Regions from separate parts of the Streptomyces sp. NPDC017991 genome, predicted to be linked through region 2. Evidence: riboswitches for the same ligand, from Rfam matches in the RefSeq annotation. Region 2 holds a riboswitch; each other region holds the start of a gene.

What was found. Region 2 has a riboswitch for thiamine pyrophosphate ahead of thiC (phosphomethylpyrimidine synthase ThiC). Riboswitches for the same ligand answer to the same signal wherever they lie in the genome.
Positions count from the first base shown of each region.
Region 1: another riboswitch for thiamine pyrophosphate. It lies ahead of ACH4DZ_RS37945 (thiamine ABC transporter substrate binding subunit); the one in region 2 lies ahead of thiC (phosphomethylpyrimidine synthase ThiC).
Region 3: another riboswitch for thiamine pyrophosphate. It lies ahead of thiO (glycine oxidase ThiO); the one in region 2 lies ahead of thiC (phosphomethylpyrimidine synthase ThiC).

Region 1 covers NZ_JBIRGP010000016.1:228,156-233,137, reverse strand. The annotation lists gene ACH4DZ_RS37955 (ABC transporter ATP-binding protein) at 1-456, opposite strand, end outside; gene ACH4DZ_RS37950 (ABC transporter permease) at 459-2,162, opposite strand; gene ACH4DZ_RS37945 (thiamine ABC transporter substrate binding subunit) at 2,138-3,235, opposite strand; TPP riboswitch at 3,314-3,419, opposite strand; gene rlmN (23S rRNA (adenine(2503)-C(2))-methyltransferase RlmN) at 3,446-4,552, opposite strand; gene ACH4DZ_RS37935 (DUF6233 domain-containing protein) at 4,718-4,982, shown strand, end outside.
Region 2 covers NZ_JBIRGP010000004.1:202,019-207,000, reverse strand. The annotation lists gene ACH4DZ_RS13630 (SsgA family sporulation/cell division regulator) at 88-528, shown strand; gene ACH4DZ_RS13625 (YibE/F family protein) at 680-2,146, opposite strand; TPP riboswitch at 2,218-2,374, shown strand; gene thiC (phosphomethylpyrimidine synthase ThiC) at 2,367-4,271, shown strand; gene ACH4DZ_RS13615 (DUF397 domain-containing protein) at 4,584-4,790, shown strand; gene ACH4DZ_RS13610 (Scr1 family TA system antitoxin-like transcriptional regulator) at 4,873-4,982, opposite strand, start outside.
Region 3 covers NZ_JBIRGP010000005.1:229,506-234,487, reverse strand. The annotation lists gene pknB (Stk1 family PASTA domain-containing Ser/Thr kinase) at 1-608, opposite strand, end outside; gene ACH4DZ_RS17330 (thiazole synthase) at 774-1,568, opposite strand; gene thiS (sulfur carrier protein ThiS) at 1,572-1,778, opposite strand; gene thiO (glycine oxidase ThiO) at 1,775-2,995, opposite strand; TPP riboswitch at 2,993-3,106, opposite strand; gene ACH4DZ_RS17315 (hypothetical protein) at 3,159-3,503, shown strand; gene ACH4DZ_RS17310 (NAD(P)/FAD-dependent oxidoreductase) at 3,583-4,812, shown strand.

The DNA.
Region 1 (4,982 bases), on a different contig from region 2:
CAGCCGGGGCCGGGGAGCCAGAGCGCGGGCGAGGGCGACCCGCTGCTGTTCGCCGCCGGAGAGGGAGGCGACGGCCCTGCCCTGCGCGCCCGGCAGACCCACAAGGTCCAGCAACTCCCCCACCCGCGAGGCCTGTCGGCGCTTCGACTCCCCGTGCATACGCAGCCCGAAGGCCACGTTTCCGGCCACATCGCGCTGCGGGAACAGCTGGTGGTCCTGGAACATCAGGCCGACGCCCCGCTTGTGCGCGGGTACGCCGTCGAGGTCGCGGCCGTCCAGGAACACCCGCCCGCCGTCCAGGTGCTGCAGCCCGGCGACGGCCCTGAGCAGGGTCGACTTGCCGCTGCCGCTGGGCCCCAGGACGCACACGATCTCGTGCTCGCCGACATCGAGCCCGACGCCGTCCAACACCGGGCGCCCCCCGAACCGTACGGTCGCCCCCTCCAGTTCGAGCATCGTCAGAACTCTCCCGTCCGGTCGGAGCGAAGGTCGGTGCGTAGGCGTTCGAGGACCAGCAGCGCCACCGCGCACACCAGCATCAAGATGGTCGAGAGGGCCATGGCCTGCCCGTAGCTGAGGTCCCCGGCCCGTCCGAGCAGTCGCGCCACGGCGACCGGCAGCGTCGGGTTGTCGGGCCGTGCGATGAAGACGGTCGCGCCGAACTCGCCCAGCGACACCGCGAAGGCGAACCCGGCCGCGACCAGCAGCGCCCTCCGCACCATCGGCAGATCGACCTCGCGCCACACCCGCCAGGGCGAGGCCCCGAGCACCGCCGCGGCCTCGCGCAGACGTCCGTCCACCGCGCGCAGCACCGGCAGCATGGTCCGTACGACGAAGGGGACGCCCACCAGCGCCTGCGCGAGCGGCACCAGGATCCATGAGCTCCGCAGATCCAGCGGCGGCTCGTCGAGCGCGATGAGGAAGCCGAAGCCGACGGTCACGGCGGAGACGCCGAGCGGCAGCATGAGCAGCGCGTCGAAGCCGCGGACCAGGCGTCCCAGGCGTCCGGCGTCCCGGCGGGTGAGGGCGGCGGCCGCGAGTCCACCGATCAGCAGGGCGATGGCGGTCGCGGCGAAGGCGTACCGCAGCGAGTTGCCGACGGCGTCGATCGGCGGGACCAGGAAGAGACTGCCCTCGTCGCTGGTGAGCGCCTTGTAGTAGCCGAAGCCGGGGGCGTCGAGCGAGCGCTGGACGAGGACGGCGAGCGGCAGGACGAGCAGCACGGCGATGGAGCCGAGAACGCCCGCGAGCAGCGCCCACTGCCCCGCCCCGCGCGGCCGACGCGCGCTCGCTGCGGCATCCACCAGCCGCAGGGCCGTCTCCCGCCGTCGTACGGTCCGGGCGTGGACGGCGAGGATCGCGCCCACCGCGACGAACTGGACGAGCGTCAGCACGGCGGCCGTCGAGAGGTCGAAGATCTCCGAGGTCTGCCGGTAGATCTCGACTTCGAGCGTCGAGAAGGTGGGGCCGCCGAGGATCTGCACGACGCCGAAGGAGGTGAAGGTGAAGAGGAACACCATGAGCGCGGCGGCGGCCACGGCCGGGCCGAGCGCAGGGAGCGTCACCCCGCGCCAGGCCGCGAACCGGGAGGCGCCGAGCATCCGCGCGGCCTCCTCCTGCCGCGGGTCGAGCTGCGACCAGAGACCGCCGACCGTGCGGACGACGACCGCGTAGTTGAAGAAGACGTGCGCGAGCAGGATGGCCCACACGGTGGTGTCCAGGCGTACGCCCCACAGCTCGTCGAGCAGCCCGCCCCGCCCGAGCAGCGCCAGGAAGGCCGTGCCCACGACGACCGTCGGCAGCACGAACGGCACGGTGACGACGGCCCGCAGAATCTGCTTGCCCCTGAACTCGAAGCGCGCGAAGACGTACGCGCCGGGGAGCGCGATCAGCAGGGTGAGCGCGGTCGAGGCCAGCGCCTGCCAGGTCGTGAACCACAGGACGTGCCGGATGTCGGACTGTCCGAGCACGTCCCAGATCCGCCCGAACCGCCAGACGCCGTCGACCTTCAGCCCACGAACGGTGATCGCGGCGACCGGATAGGCGAAGAAGACCCCGAAGAACGCGACGGGCACGATCATGAGCCCGAGCCGCGCCGCGCTCCCCCGGCGCGGAGACCGGGGGCGCGCGCTGGGCTCTACTTCAGTACGAGCGAGGTCCATGACTTGACCCACTCGTCACGGTTGTCGGCGATCCTGGCGGGGGCCAGGGTCTCGGGGTTCGCGGCGGCCGGCCCGTACCGGGTGAACGCGTCGGGCACCTCAGCGCCCTCGACCACCGGGTACACGAACATGTTGAGCGGCATGTCCTCCTGGAACTGCTTGCCGACCAGGAAGTCGATGAGCGCCTTGCCGCCCTCGGTGTTCCCGGCGTTGCTCAGCAGGCCCGCGTACTCGACCTGGCGGAAGCAGGTGCCGTCCGCGACACCGGTCGGCGCAGTCTTCGGCTTGGGGTCGGCGTAGATGACCTCGGCGGGCGGCGAGGAGGCGTACGAGACGACGAGCGGGCGGTCGCCCTTGGCCTTCCTGCCGCCGGCGGACCCGGAGAACTCCTCGTTGTAGGCCTGCTCCCAGCCGTCGACGACCTTCACGCCGTTGGCCTTGAGCTTCTTCCAGTAGCCCTCCCAGCCCTTGTCGCCGTACTTCGCGGCGGTGCCGAGCAGGAAGCCGAGGCCGGGCGAGGAGGTCGAGGCGTTCTCGGTGACGAGCAGATCCTTGTACGCGGGCTTGATCAGGTCGTCGAAGGACGTGGGCACGGCCAGCTTGTGCGCGCTGAAGTAGGCCTTGTCGTAGTTGACGCAGATGTCACCGGAGTCGATGGGCGTGACCCGGTGCTTGTCCTGGTCGACCCGGTACTCGGACCGGATGCCGTCGGCGCCCTTGGCCTCGTACGACTGGAAGAGCCCGTTGTCGAGGGCGCGGGAGAGCAGGGTGTTGTCGACGCCGAAGAGGACGTCTCCCTGCGGGTTGTCCTTGGTGAGGATCGCCTTGTTGACGGCCTGCCCGGCGTCGCCGTCCTTGAGGACCCTGACCTTGTACCCGGACTCCTTCTCGAACGCCTTCAGTACGTCCTTGGTGTAGGCGAAAGAGTCATGGCTGACGAGGGTGACGGTCTTGGACCCGGAGCCCCCACCGCTCCCGGAGTCGGACGAGCCGCACGCGCCGAGCGCGGCGAGGCCGAGCCCGGTGGCCGCGACCACGGCGGTGACCCTGAAGATGCTGCTCTTGTCGCTCACTGGATTCCTCCTGGGTTGACCAGGAAGAGACGCGGCCCTGCCCGGGACCTCGGTCGGATCCCGGGCAGGGCGCAACAGCTTGAGTAGTGACCGAACTTCCTACCCAGAATGACCTGGGCGAGGTTCAGAGGGTCTGCGGGCTGTCCCGCACTCTCAGCGCTGTGGCGCTCCCCTGTCGGAATATGAAGATGTACGTACGTATGCGCCAGACTACCGCTCGGTGGCCGCGAGCTGTCCGCACGCCCCGTCGATCTCCTGGCCACGGGTGTCCCGGACGGTGACGGGCACACCATGGGCGGCGATCGCCTCGACGAACGCCTTCTCGTCCTCGGGCCGCGAGGCGGTCCACTTGGAACCGGGCGTCGGGTTCAGCGGGATCAGGTTCACATGCACCGGCTTGCCCTTGAGCATCCGCCCGAGCCGGTCACCGCGCCACGCCTGGTCGTTGATGTCCCGGATGAGCGCGTACTCGATGGAGAGCCGGCGCCCCGACCTGGCCGCGTACTCCCAGCCCGCGTCCAGCACCTCCCGTACCTTCCACCGCGTGTTGACCGGTACGAGGGTGTCGCGCAGCTCGTCGTCCGGTGCGTGCAGGGAGATGGCGAGACGGCACTTGAAGCCCTCGTCGGCGAACCGGTTGATGGCGGGGACGAGACCGACGGTCGAGACGGTGATCCCACGCTGCGAGAGCCCGAGCCCGTCCGGCTCCGGGTCGGTGAGGGCCCGGATGGACTGGACGACCCGCTTGTAGTTGGCGAGCGGCTCGCCCATGCCCATGAAGACGATGTTGCTGAGCCGCGCCGGGCCGCCGGGGATCTCCCCGTCGCGCAGCGCCCGCATGCCGTCGACGATCTGGTGCACGATCTCGCCGGTCGACAGGTTCCGGTCGAGACCGGCCTGTCCCGTCGCGCAGAACGGGCAGTTCATCCCGCAGCCGGCCTGTGAGCTGATGCACATGGTGACCCGGTCCGGGTAGCGCATCAGCACGGACTCGACGAGCGTGCCGTCGAAGAGCCGCCAGAGGGTCTTGCGGGTGGTGTCGTCGTCGGTGGACAGATGCCGCACGACCGTCATCAGCTCGGGCAGCAGGGCTTCCTGCAGCTTGGCGCGCGAACCGGCAGGGATGTCGGTCCACTGCTCGGGGTCGTGCGCGAACCGCGCGAAGTAGTGCTGCGAGAGCTGTTTGGCACGAAACGGCTTCTCACCGACCGCGGCAACAGCTTCTTTACGCTCGGCGGGCGTGAGATCGGCAAGGTGCCGCGGCGGCTTCTTGGCTCCGCGGGGGGCGACGAATGTGAGTTCTCCGGGCTTAGGCATGGCTGTACCAGTGTCGCAGATCGTTTCGTGTGACCTGAGCCGCCGGATCCCGGCGGTGTGCGGTCGCACAAGGCGGTCGCGCGAGGCGGTCGCCTCACGGTTTTGTGGGCCTCTTCCGCCGGCGGCGTTGCCATCTAGGCCACACTTGGACCTAGAATCGAACGCGTGTCCGATAAAGTGTCTCGTCTGGATCGCCTGCGCAGCGTCCGCGAATGGCTGGCCTGGCAGTTGCGCCGCACGGACGACACCATCGCCGAGCTCGAACGTCAGGAGGCGACCACTGCCCGTGCCGCGCGCACACTGTCCCCACCCACACCCGGCTGGAAGCTCGCGTTGCGAAGAGCGGGTGGCAGACCCACCCCCGACGCCGTCCATACGAGCGACTGCGGCATGGCCGGCAAGAACACCAAACCGCTGCCCCGCGAGCAGG
Region 2 (4,982 bases):
TGTGATCTGGTGTACACGTTAAGCAAGATGCCAGAAGTGTTTAGGTGGACGATTCCCGGCCATGGACGGCAAACGACGGGGTAGGCGATGCGCGAGTCGGTAGTACAGGCAGAGGTCATGATGAGCTTCGTCGTCTCGGAGGAGCTCTCCTTCCGCATTCCGGTGGAGCTGCGTTACGAGACCTGTGATCCCTATGCCGTGCGTCTGACCTTCCACCTGCCCGGCGACGCTCCGGTGACCTGGGCCTTCGGTCGGGAGTTGCTGATCGACGGTGTGGGCCGACCGTGCGGGGACGGAGACGTGCACATCACTCCCTCGGACTCCGAGGGTTTCGGCGATGTGCTGATCCGGCTTCAGGTGGGCGTCGACCAGGCCCTGTTCCGCTGCGGTACGGCGCCGCTGCTGGCGTTCCTCGACCGTACGGACCGGCTGGTCCCGCTGGGCCAGGAGCGCTCCCTCGCCGACTTCGACACGCACCTGGACGAGGCCCTGGACCGCATCCTGGCGGAGGAGCAGAGCGCGGGGTGACGCGGCGGCGGCCGACGTGAGGTGACGCTTCCCCCCTTCGTCGGTCGTCGTTCCCCGCTGCCCGCGCTCGGCCGACAGCCGTCCTGCGCGGGAGCGCCCCCGCCCTGGGAAGGTCCAAGGAAGACCGGCCCGTCCCGGTGACGCGCCGGTTTCAGTGCTTGCGGCGGCGGCCGCTCCCACCGCGCAACGGTGCCTTCGAGCCGGACTGGGACTGCGGCTGCGATTGCTGTGGTTGCGGCTGCGGGGCCGGGACAGCGTCACCCGGGCGGTCAGCCGAGACGACCAGGGCCGCGAGAGCTGTCGTGACCGGCACCGAGGCGACCAGCCCGATCGAGCCGACGAGGGTGCGGACGATCTCCGCGGCCACCAGTTCGCTGTTGGCCACCGTCCCCACGCTGCTCTGCGCGATGGAGAAGAGCAGCAGCAGAGGCAGCGCCGCGCCCGCGTAGGCGAGGACGAGCGTGTTGACGACGGACGCGATGTGGTCGCGGCCGATACGGATGCCCGCGCGGTACAGACCTCGCCAGCCCATCGTCGGGTTGGCCTCGTGCAGCTCCCAGACCGCCGACGTCTGTGTCACCGTGACGTCGTCGAGCACTCCGAGCGAACCGATGATGACACCCGCGAGCAGCAGACCGCTCATGTCGATGGACGGGTAGAGACCGTGGATCAGGCCGGTGTTGTCGTCGGTGTTGCCGGTCAGCGCGGCCCAGTCGATGAACAGAGAGCCGAGCAGCCCGATCAGCACCAGGGACAGCAGCGTGCCCAGTACGGCGACCGACGTCCGGGCCGAGAGACCGTGACACATGTAGAGCGCGATCAGCATGATGGCGCTGGCCCCGACCACCGCCACGACCAGCGGATTCGACCCCTGCAAAATCGCGGGCAGGATGAAGAACGTCAGGATCAGGAAGCTGACGGCCAGCGCGATCAGCGCCATGACACCCCGCATCCGGCCCACCACGACCACGGCGAGGGCGAAGATGCCGGCGAGCAGCGCCATGGGGAGCTTGCGGTTCACATCGGTGACCGAGTACTGGAGTTCCTTGGGGGCGTCGGGCGCGTACGCCACGATCACCTCCTGGCCCTGCTCCAACTGGCGCGAGGAGTCCGGCTGGACGATCTCCGTGAAGGTACGGCCCTTGTCCTTGCCGGAGTCGACCCGGATCGTCGCCTTCTTGCAGGTGCCCGAGTCCTGCTGCTGAGCCGATGAGCCCTCGGCCGTCGAGGTGTCGCCGGTCGGAGTCTCGCCCGAGGCGTTCACGGACTTGCAGTCGACCTTGTCGATCTTGGTCACGGTGGCCTGCTGGGTCTGCCGGTCGAAGCCGACACCCGTGCGCTCATGTCCGGGTGCGCCGCCCGGCCAGAGCACCGCGAGACCCACAACGACCGCCACGGCGAAAGGAATCAGCACCGCCGCGATGATCTTGCGCAGATGCATGGAGACTGGGGCCGCGGGGCCATGACTGTGTGAGTGACCGTGCCCGCCGCCCGCAGGTCCGTCGCCGCCACCGCCGGGGCCGTGGGGTCCATGTCCGCCGCCGTGACCGTGGCCGTCGTGGCCGTGTCCGTGGGGCGGTTCGGACGGCGGAAGTGGGGGCTGCTGCGTCGTGGTCACCGACCGATCATCGCAAGAACGAGAGGGGCCCACTGTTCACCGCGCCCATTGTGACGCTAGCGTGGAAGCACCTTTGCACACGCGGGAGCTCGGAGCACCGGGCTGAGAGGGCGCTGACCTCCGTATCCGCGATGTTTCACGTGGAACATCGCCGGACGGGAAACGCTGCGTCGACCGCCGAACCTGTTACCGGGTAATGCCGGCGTAGGGAGTAGGTCTCATGACCAACAAGGACGTACGCACGCCTGCCTCCAGTCAGACGGGCGGGGCGCTCGCCCCGGTCGACGGCACCGAGGTGTCCGCAGCGGTCGAGGACGGCGGGGCAACTGCTTCACCCGAGAGCGGCGAAGCCGGGAAGTCCGAAGCCGGCAAGTCCGAAACCGGGAAGTCGATCGGCTGGCACAAGGCGTATGTCGCGGGCTCGCGCCCCGATCTGCGGGTGCCGGTCCGTCAGGTGCACCTCACCAACGGTGAGTCGATCACCCTGTACGACACCTCCGGCCCGTACACCGATCCGGTCGTCGACACCGATGTACGCAGGGGTCTGGCGCCTCTGCGCGACAACTGGATCATCACCCGTGGCGACACCGAGGAGTACGCGGGCCGTCCCGTGAGCCCCGAGGACGACGGGATCAAGCACACCTCGCCGCGCGGCGGCCTGCGCAACCTGGACGCGGTCTTCCCGGGGCGCCCGCGGCTGCCCCGCCGGAGCCGTGACGGGCAGGCGGTGACACAACTCGCCTACGCGCGGCGGGGCGAGGTGACGCCGGAGATGGAGTACGTGGCCATCCGGGAGAACGTCGACCCCGAGGTCGTCCGTACGGAGATCGCGGCGGGCCGGGCCGTGCTGCCGGCCAACGCCAACCATCCCGAGATCGAGCCGATGATCATCGGCAAGCGGTTCCTGGTGAAGGTCAACGCCAACATCGGCAACTCCGCGGTCACCTCCTCCATCGAGGAGGAGGTCGACAAGATGACCTGGGCGACGCGCTGGGGCGCCGACACGGTGATGGACCTGTCGACCGGCCGCAACATCCACACCACCCGCGAGTGGGTGCTGCGCAACTCCCCGGTCCCCATCGGCACGGTCCCCCTCTACCAGGCGCTGGAGAAGGTCGACGGACGGGCCGAGGAACTCACCTGGGAGATCTACAAGGACACGGTCATCGAGCAGGCCGAGCAGGGCGTGGACTACATGACCGTCCACGCGGGTGTGCGTCTGCCGTACGTCCCGCTGACCGCGAACCGCAAGACCGGCATCGTCTCGCGCGGCGGTTCCATCATGGCGGCGTGGTGCCTGGCGCACCACAAGGAGTCGTTCCTGTACGAGCGCTTCGAGGACCTCTGCGAGATTCTCGCCGCGTACGACGTCACGTACTCGCTCGGCGACGGCCTGCGGCCCGGGTCGATCGCGGACGCCAACGACGCCGCGCAGTTCGCGGAGTTGCGGACCCTGGGGGAGCTCAACAAGGTCGCGAAGCGTTTCAACGTACAGACCATGATCGAGGGCCCGGGGCATGTCCCGATGCACAAGATCAAGGAGAACATCGACCTTCAGCAGGAGATCTGCGAGGAGGCCCCGTTCTATACGCTCGGCCCGCTGACGACCGACGTCGCGCCGGCGTACGACCACATCACCTCCGGCATCGGGGCTGCGATGATCGCCTGGTGGGGCACGGCGATGCTCTGCTACGTCACGCCCAAGGAACATCTGGGCCTGCCCAACCGTGACGACGTCAAGACGGGTGTCATCACCTACAAGATCGCGGCCCACGCGGCGGACCTCGCCAAGGGGCATCCGGGCGCACAGGAGTGGGACGACGCGTTGTCGGACGCCCGCTTCGAGTTCCGCTGGGAGGACCAGTTCAATCTGGCCCTGGATCCGGACACCGCCCGGGAGTTCCACGACGAGACCCTGCCGGCCGAACCGGCCAAGACGGCACACTTCTGCTCCATGTGCGGGCCGAAGTTCTGCTCGATGAAGATCAGCCACAGCATTAACGAGCAGTTCGGCGGTACGGCGGCCGCAGGGGCCTCGCCCGAAGAGGTCGCCGACGGGATGCTCCAGAAATCCAAGGAGTTCGCCGCCGCGGGCAACCGGGTCTATCTGCCCATGGCCGACTGAACCGCGCGGCCCATCGGTTCCGCATACCTTTGGTCGACTGATCAGTCGTGTGCCGTGACGCCGTGGCCTTGGACGATCATTTCCAGGGCCTCGGCGTTCCGGGCCGTAGGAACAGTCTCGGCTCCTTTTCGGCCAGTCGTTTGGGCGACGCACCCTGCCCTTTGTTGTGTTTCTTGTGCATATACCTCCATTTAATAGCCTGCGTCAGGCGTTCATGTGCGTCTTGGCAGTGCTGATGGCGACGCCCATACTGATTTCGATGCCGAATTGCAGGGCATCGCCACTTTTCACAGGTGAAGATGTGGGGGTTGCATGAGGCCCGATGATGCTGAAGTGCGTTGGCTGAAGAGTTCGGCCAGCATCGAGGGAAACTGTGTCGAGGTGGCCGCCATCCGCGGGATAGCGGTACGAGACTCGAACCACCCTGGCAGGGCATCCGTGGGATTCAGTGCATATGCTTGGCGCTCATTCCTCTCCGCCCTGAAGGACTGTGACACATCCCTACGGGCATCCTCGTAGGAAGACCTGTATGTCCGAACGGTGACGGGATTCTGTTCGTGCGGTCAGAATGTTTATCCGTGGCACGCTCCCCTTGGCGCCTTTAGCTCTGGCCGAACAGAAACTCTCTCGTCACCTCCGTCGCCACCTCCCTCTCCACTTCCCAGAAGTCGTCCAGATAGTCGGTCGGGCGGCGTTGCGAGATGCGTCCCA
Region 3 (4,982 bases), on a different contig from region 2:
CCGCACGCGTACACGTCCACGCGGGGGTCGGCCGTGCCGTGTTCTATCTGCTCCGGCGCGAGGTACGACACCGTGCCCAGGATGGCGCCCGTCGTGTGGGTGACCGTGTCCACGGCCCGTACGAGACCGAAGTCCGCCACCTTCACCCGGCCGTCGTCCCCGATCAGGACGTTCTCCGGCTTCATGTCGCGGTGCACGAACCCGGCGCGGTGCGCGGCGCCGAGCGCGGCGAGGACCGGCTCCAGGATGTCCAGCGCGGCCCGCGGCTGGAGCGCCCCGCGCTCGCGCAGCACGTCGCGAAGGGTGCATCCGGCCACGTACTCCATCGCCAGATAGACGTACGGGCCGTCGGTGCCCTGGTCGAAGACCTGCACCACGTTCGGATGGGCGAGCCTGGCCACCGACTTGGCCTCGCGGATGAAGCGGTCGACGAAGGAGGCGTCGGCCGCCAGGGTCGGATGCATCACCTTGAGCGCGAGCACCCGGTCGAGGCGGGTGTCCACGGCCCGGTAGACCGTGGCCATCCCGCCGACCGCGATGCGGGCGTCGACGCGATACCGACCGTCGAGCACATGCCCGACCAAGGGGTCTTGAAGGGTCGTATCCACGCAGGTGAGTGTACGAGCCACCACTGACGGAGCCGCCCGTGCGGGCGATTCCGGGGCGGTACTGAAGCCGAGCTGTGACGCACCTCGCACCGTGCACCACCGCCGTGCGGCGCGCTGATGCGGACGGATTTTCGGGCCGATGTCAGGCCAATGCCGGGCCGATGCTCAAAAAGCGGGGCGTTCCGGATCGAGTCGTGCGATTCCCTCCGCCGGGGACGAGGCCTCCGCGAAGTGCCGGCGCGGAATACGCCCCGCCCGGTACGCGAGGCGCCCGGCCTCGACCGCGTGCCGCATGCCCTCGGCCATGAGGACCGGCTCCTGCGCCCGGGTCACGGCCGAGGCGAGCATCACACCGGCGCACCCCAGCTCCATGGCGAGCGCCGCGTCCGAGGCCGTGCCCGCTCCCGCGTCCAGAATGACCGGTACGCGCGCGTGCTCCACGATCAGCTGGAAGTTGTGCGGGTTGCGGATCCCGAGCCCCGACCCGATGGGCGACCCGAGCGGCATGATCGCGGCGCAGCCCACGTCCTCCAGCTTCCGGGCGAGGACCGGGTCGTCGTTCGTGTACGGGAGGACCGTGAAGCCGTCGTCGACGAGGGTCTCGGCGGCGTCGAGCAGCTCGATCGGGTCGGGCAGCAGCGTGCGCTCGTCGGCGATGACCTCCAGCTTGACGACGTCCGTACCGAGCGCCTCGCGCGCGAGGCGGGCCGTCAGGACGGCCTCCCCGGCGGTGAAACAGCCCGCGGTGTTGGGCAGTACGCGGATGCCGAGCCGGTCGAGCACGGAGAGGACCGAGCCGTGGGACCCGGGACTCACGCGCCGCATGGCGACCGTCGTCAGCTCCGTGCCGGACGCGACGAGCGAGCGCTCCAGGACGTCGAGGCTGGGGGCACCGCCGGTGCCCATGATCAGACGGGACGTGTAGGACGTACCGCCGAGGACGAAGGGGTCGTCGGCCATGGGTCAGCCTCCTTGGACGGCGGTGAGCACTTCGACGCGGTCTCCCTCGCGCAGGAAGGTCGCCGGCCACTGCGTGCGCGGGACGACGGTCTCGTTGAGCGCGGCGGCGACACCGGAGGGAGCCGCGCAGAGAGCCGTCACGAGGGCGTCGAGAGCGGTGTCGGCGGCGAGTTCCCGCCGCTCCCCGTTGACGAGGACGGTCACGCTCATGCGGGCTGCTCCGTGAGTGCGACGGCGTCGAACCGCCCGGGGGTGAACGGACGGGCCTCTTCGGTGAGTTCCCCCGTGGTCAGGGCGTGCGCCAGGGCGTCGCCGGTGACCGGGGTGAGCAGCACGCCGTTGCGGTGGTGGCCGGTTGCCAGGAGCAGCCCCGGGAGATCGGTCGGGCCGAGCAGGGGCGCGTTGTCGGGGGAGGCCGGGCGCAGTCCGGCGCGCGTCTCGGTGAGCGGCAGTTCGGTGATGCCGGGAACGAGTTCGTGGGCGTCCCGCAGCAGCTCGTACACACCGCCCGCGGTCACCGTGGTGTCCCAGCCCAGCTCCTCGCTGGTCGCGCCGACGACCAGCTCGCCGTTCTCGCGCGGCACCAGGTAGACGTGGCTGCCGCGGACCACGGCACGCACGGTCCGGCTCAGGAAGGGCGCGTTCAGGGGCGCGTTCGGGCTCCGGAGGGCCGGGGTCCGCTCCGGCATGGCCAGCCGCAGCACCTGCCCCTTCACGGGACGCACCGGCGGCAGCACGTCCTTGGGCACACCCGCGAGACGTCCGCTGAGGCTGCCCGCGGCGAGGACCACCTGCCCCGCGGACAGTTCGGTGCCGTCCGCCGTGACGACTCCGGTGGCCCGGTCCCGTACGACGGTCAGGCGCTCGGCCCACGTCCGGTGGAAGACCACCCCGGTCCGCTCGCAGGCCGTGACCAGAGCCGCGGTGAGTCGCCGCGGGTCGATCTGGTGGTCGCCGTCCACCCGTAGTCCGCCGCGCACCCCGGGCGCGAGCATCGGCTCCAGGCGGCGGCACTCGCGGCCGCTCAGCCACTCCGACTCCAGGCCCGACCGGCGCTGCAGGGCGTGCAGTTCCCGCAGATGGGCGCGGTCGTCGGCGTCGAGCGCGACGCTCAGCGTGCCGCACCTGCGGTAGCCGAGGTCCTGGCCGGTCGCCCCGGTCAGCTCCGCGACGAAGTCCGGATAGCGCCGCGCCGAGGCCAGGTTCAGGCCGAGGAGGGTCTCCTCGCCGTAGTGCAGCTCGGTGACGGCGGCCAGCATCCCGGCCGCGACCTGCGCGGCGCCGCCGCCGGGTTCGGGATCCACCAGCGCGGTCGTCAGCCCGCGCTGCGCGGCCCGCCAGGCGGTGACCAGCCCGATGATCCCGCCCCCGACGACCAGGACATCGGTGGTCGGGATGCTCAGGGGTGCTTGCGGTGTACGCGACATGGGCGTCCAGCCCCTCCCTTCGCCGGCATGACCCGGATCAGGTTCGTACGGTCGGAGGCCGTCCCAGCCTCCCTCTCAGCCCGGTACGCCCGGGCTCCCGCGAGTGCTTTACGTTGGCCACCCTAGCTCTTCGCCCCGCACCGCAGTAAGGGAGCCTCACGGCATGGCCCGCTCGCTCGACGGACTCGTCCTCGCCCCCGTGGCCGACCAGGCACCGGGTCAGGTGGGGACGCGCACCCGGTTCTCGTACCACGAGAAGGACGGTGAGATCTGGGCCGGGTACGCGGGCGGCGACGTCGTACGCGGCCACCTCGTGGGGACCCGCGAGGGCGACCGGCTCGACTTTCGCTACGTCCAGCTGAAGACGGACGGAACCACCTCGTCGGGGCACTGTGTGTCCCAGGTCGCCGAGACCCCCGACGGCCGGGTGCGGCTGGCGGAGACCTGGGAGTGGGAGTCCCAGGAGGGCGGCGGGACGAGTGTGGTCGAAGAGGTCACCCGGAGCTGACGCCGTGCCCGGAGGTTGTGCAACAGCTCACCGACCGTGCCCCTGACCGACGATTTCACCGACTGTCTATGGTGACCGGGTGAGCGAGCTGACACAGGAAACGGGCCCGGCGGCGCGCGTACGCGTCGTGATCGTCGGTGCGGGCATGGCAGGCGTGCAGACCGCCGTCGCCCTGCGGGAACAGGGCTTCCCCGGCAGCGTGACCCTGATCGGCGCGGAACCCCACCAGCCGTACGACCGCCCGCCGCTGTCCAAGGCCGTACTGCTCGGCAAGGCCGAGGGATCCGCCTTCGACGTCGACTTCGAGACCCTCGACGTGGAACTGCGGCTGGGCCTGGAGGTCACCGGCGTCCGCCCGGCCACCCGCGAACTCGACACGGCCGGGGGACGCGTCCCGTACGACGTCCTGGTCGTCGCCACGGGAGCGGAACCCGTCCGGCTGCCGGGCGCCGAGGGCGTACCCGGTGTCCATCTGCTGCGCACCCTCGACGACGCCGAGCGGCTGCGCCCCGTCCTCGCCCGGCAGCACGACATCGTGGTGGTGGGCGCGGGGTGGATCGGCGCGGAGTTCGCCACGGCGGCGCGTGAGGCGGGGTGCTCGGTGACCGTCGTCGAGGCCGCCGACCGGCCGCTGGTGGGCGTGCTGCCGGCCGAGGTGGCCGCGCCCATGGCCGCCTGGTACGCGGACAGCGGGGCGTCGCTGCGCACCCACGCGCGCGTGGAGCGCGTGGAGCCCGGCGCGGTGGTGCTGGACGACGGCTCACGGCTGCCCGCCGGGGCCGTGGTGGTCGGTATCGGGGCGCGGCCGGCCACGTCCTGGCTGGCCGGTTCGGGGATCGAACTGGGCGCCCACCGGGAGGTCGTCGCGGACGACCATCTCCGCACCTCCCTTCCGGACGTGTACGCGGTCGGCGACTGCGCCTCGTTCCCGTCGGGCCGCTACGGGGAACGCCTGCTGGTCCACCATTGGGACAACGCCCTCCAGGGGCCGCGCACGGTCGCGGCGAACATCGTGGGGGAGACGCCCGCGCCGTACGACCCGGTGCCGTACTTCTGGTCGGAGCAGTTCGGCCGCTTCGTCCAGTACGCCGGGCACCACGGGGCCGCCGACACCCTGCTCCGGCGGGGGGATCCGGCGGGGCCCTCCTGGTCGGTGTGCTGGCTCCGGGAGGGCCGCCTGGTCGCGGTGCTGGCGGTGGGGCGGCCCCGGGACCTGGCGCAGGGCCGCCGGCTGATCGAGTCGGGCACCCGAATGGACCCAGCCCTCCTGACGGACCCGTCCCGCCCCTTGAAGGGAGCCGCGGTCTAGCGCGTCGCGCGTCCGCGGGGAGGCGGTCGGCTGCTTGTGGGCCCGGTGGGGCCGGTCGCGCGGTTCCCCGCGCCCCTGACAGGGCGCCCCGTCGTACGTTCTCCAGCGAGTCCGACCCCGGGCGGAGCGAGGCGCCCGGGTACCGGCTGTCAGTGGGAGATGGCAGGCTT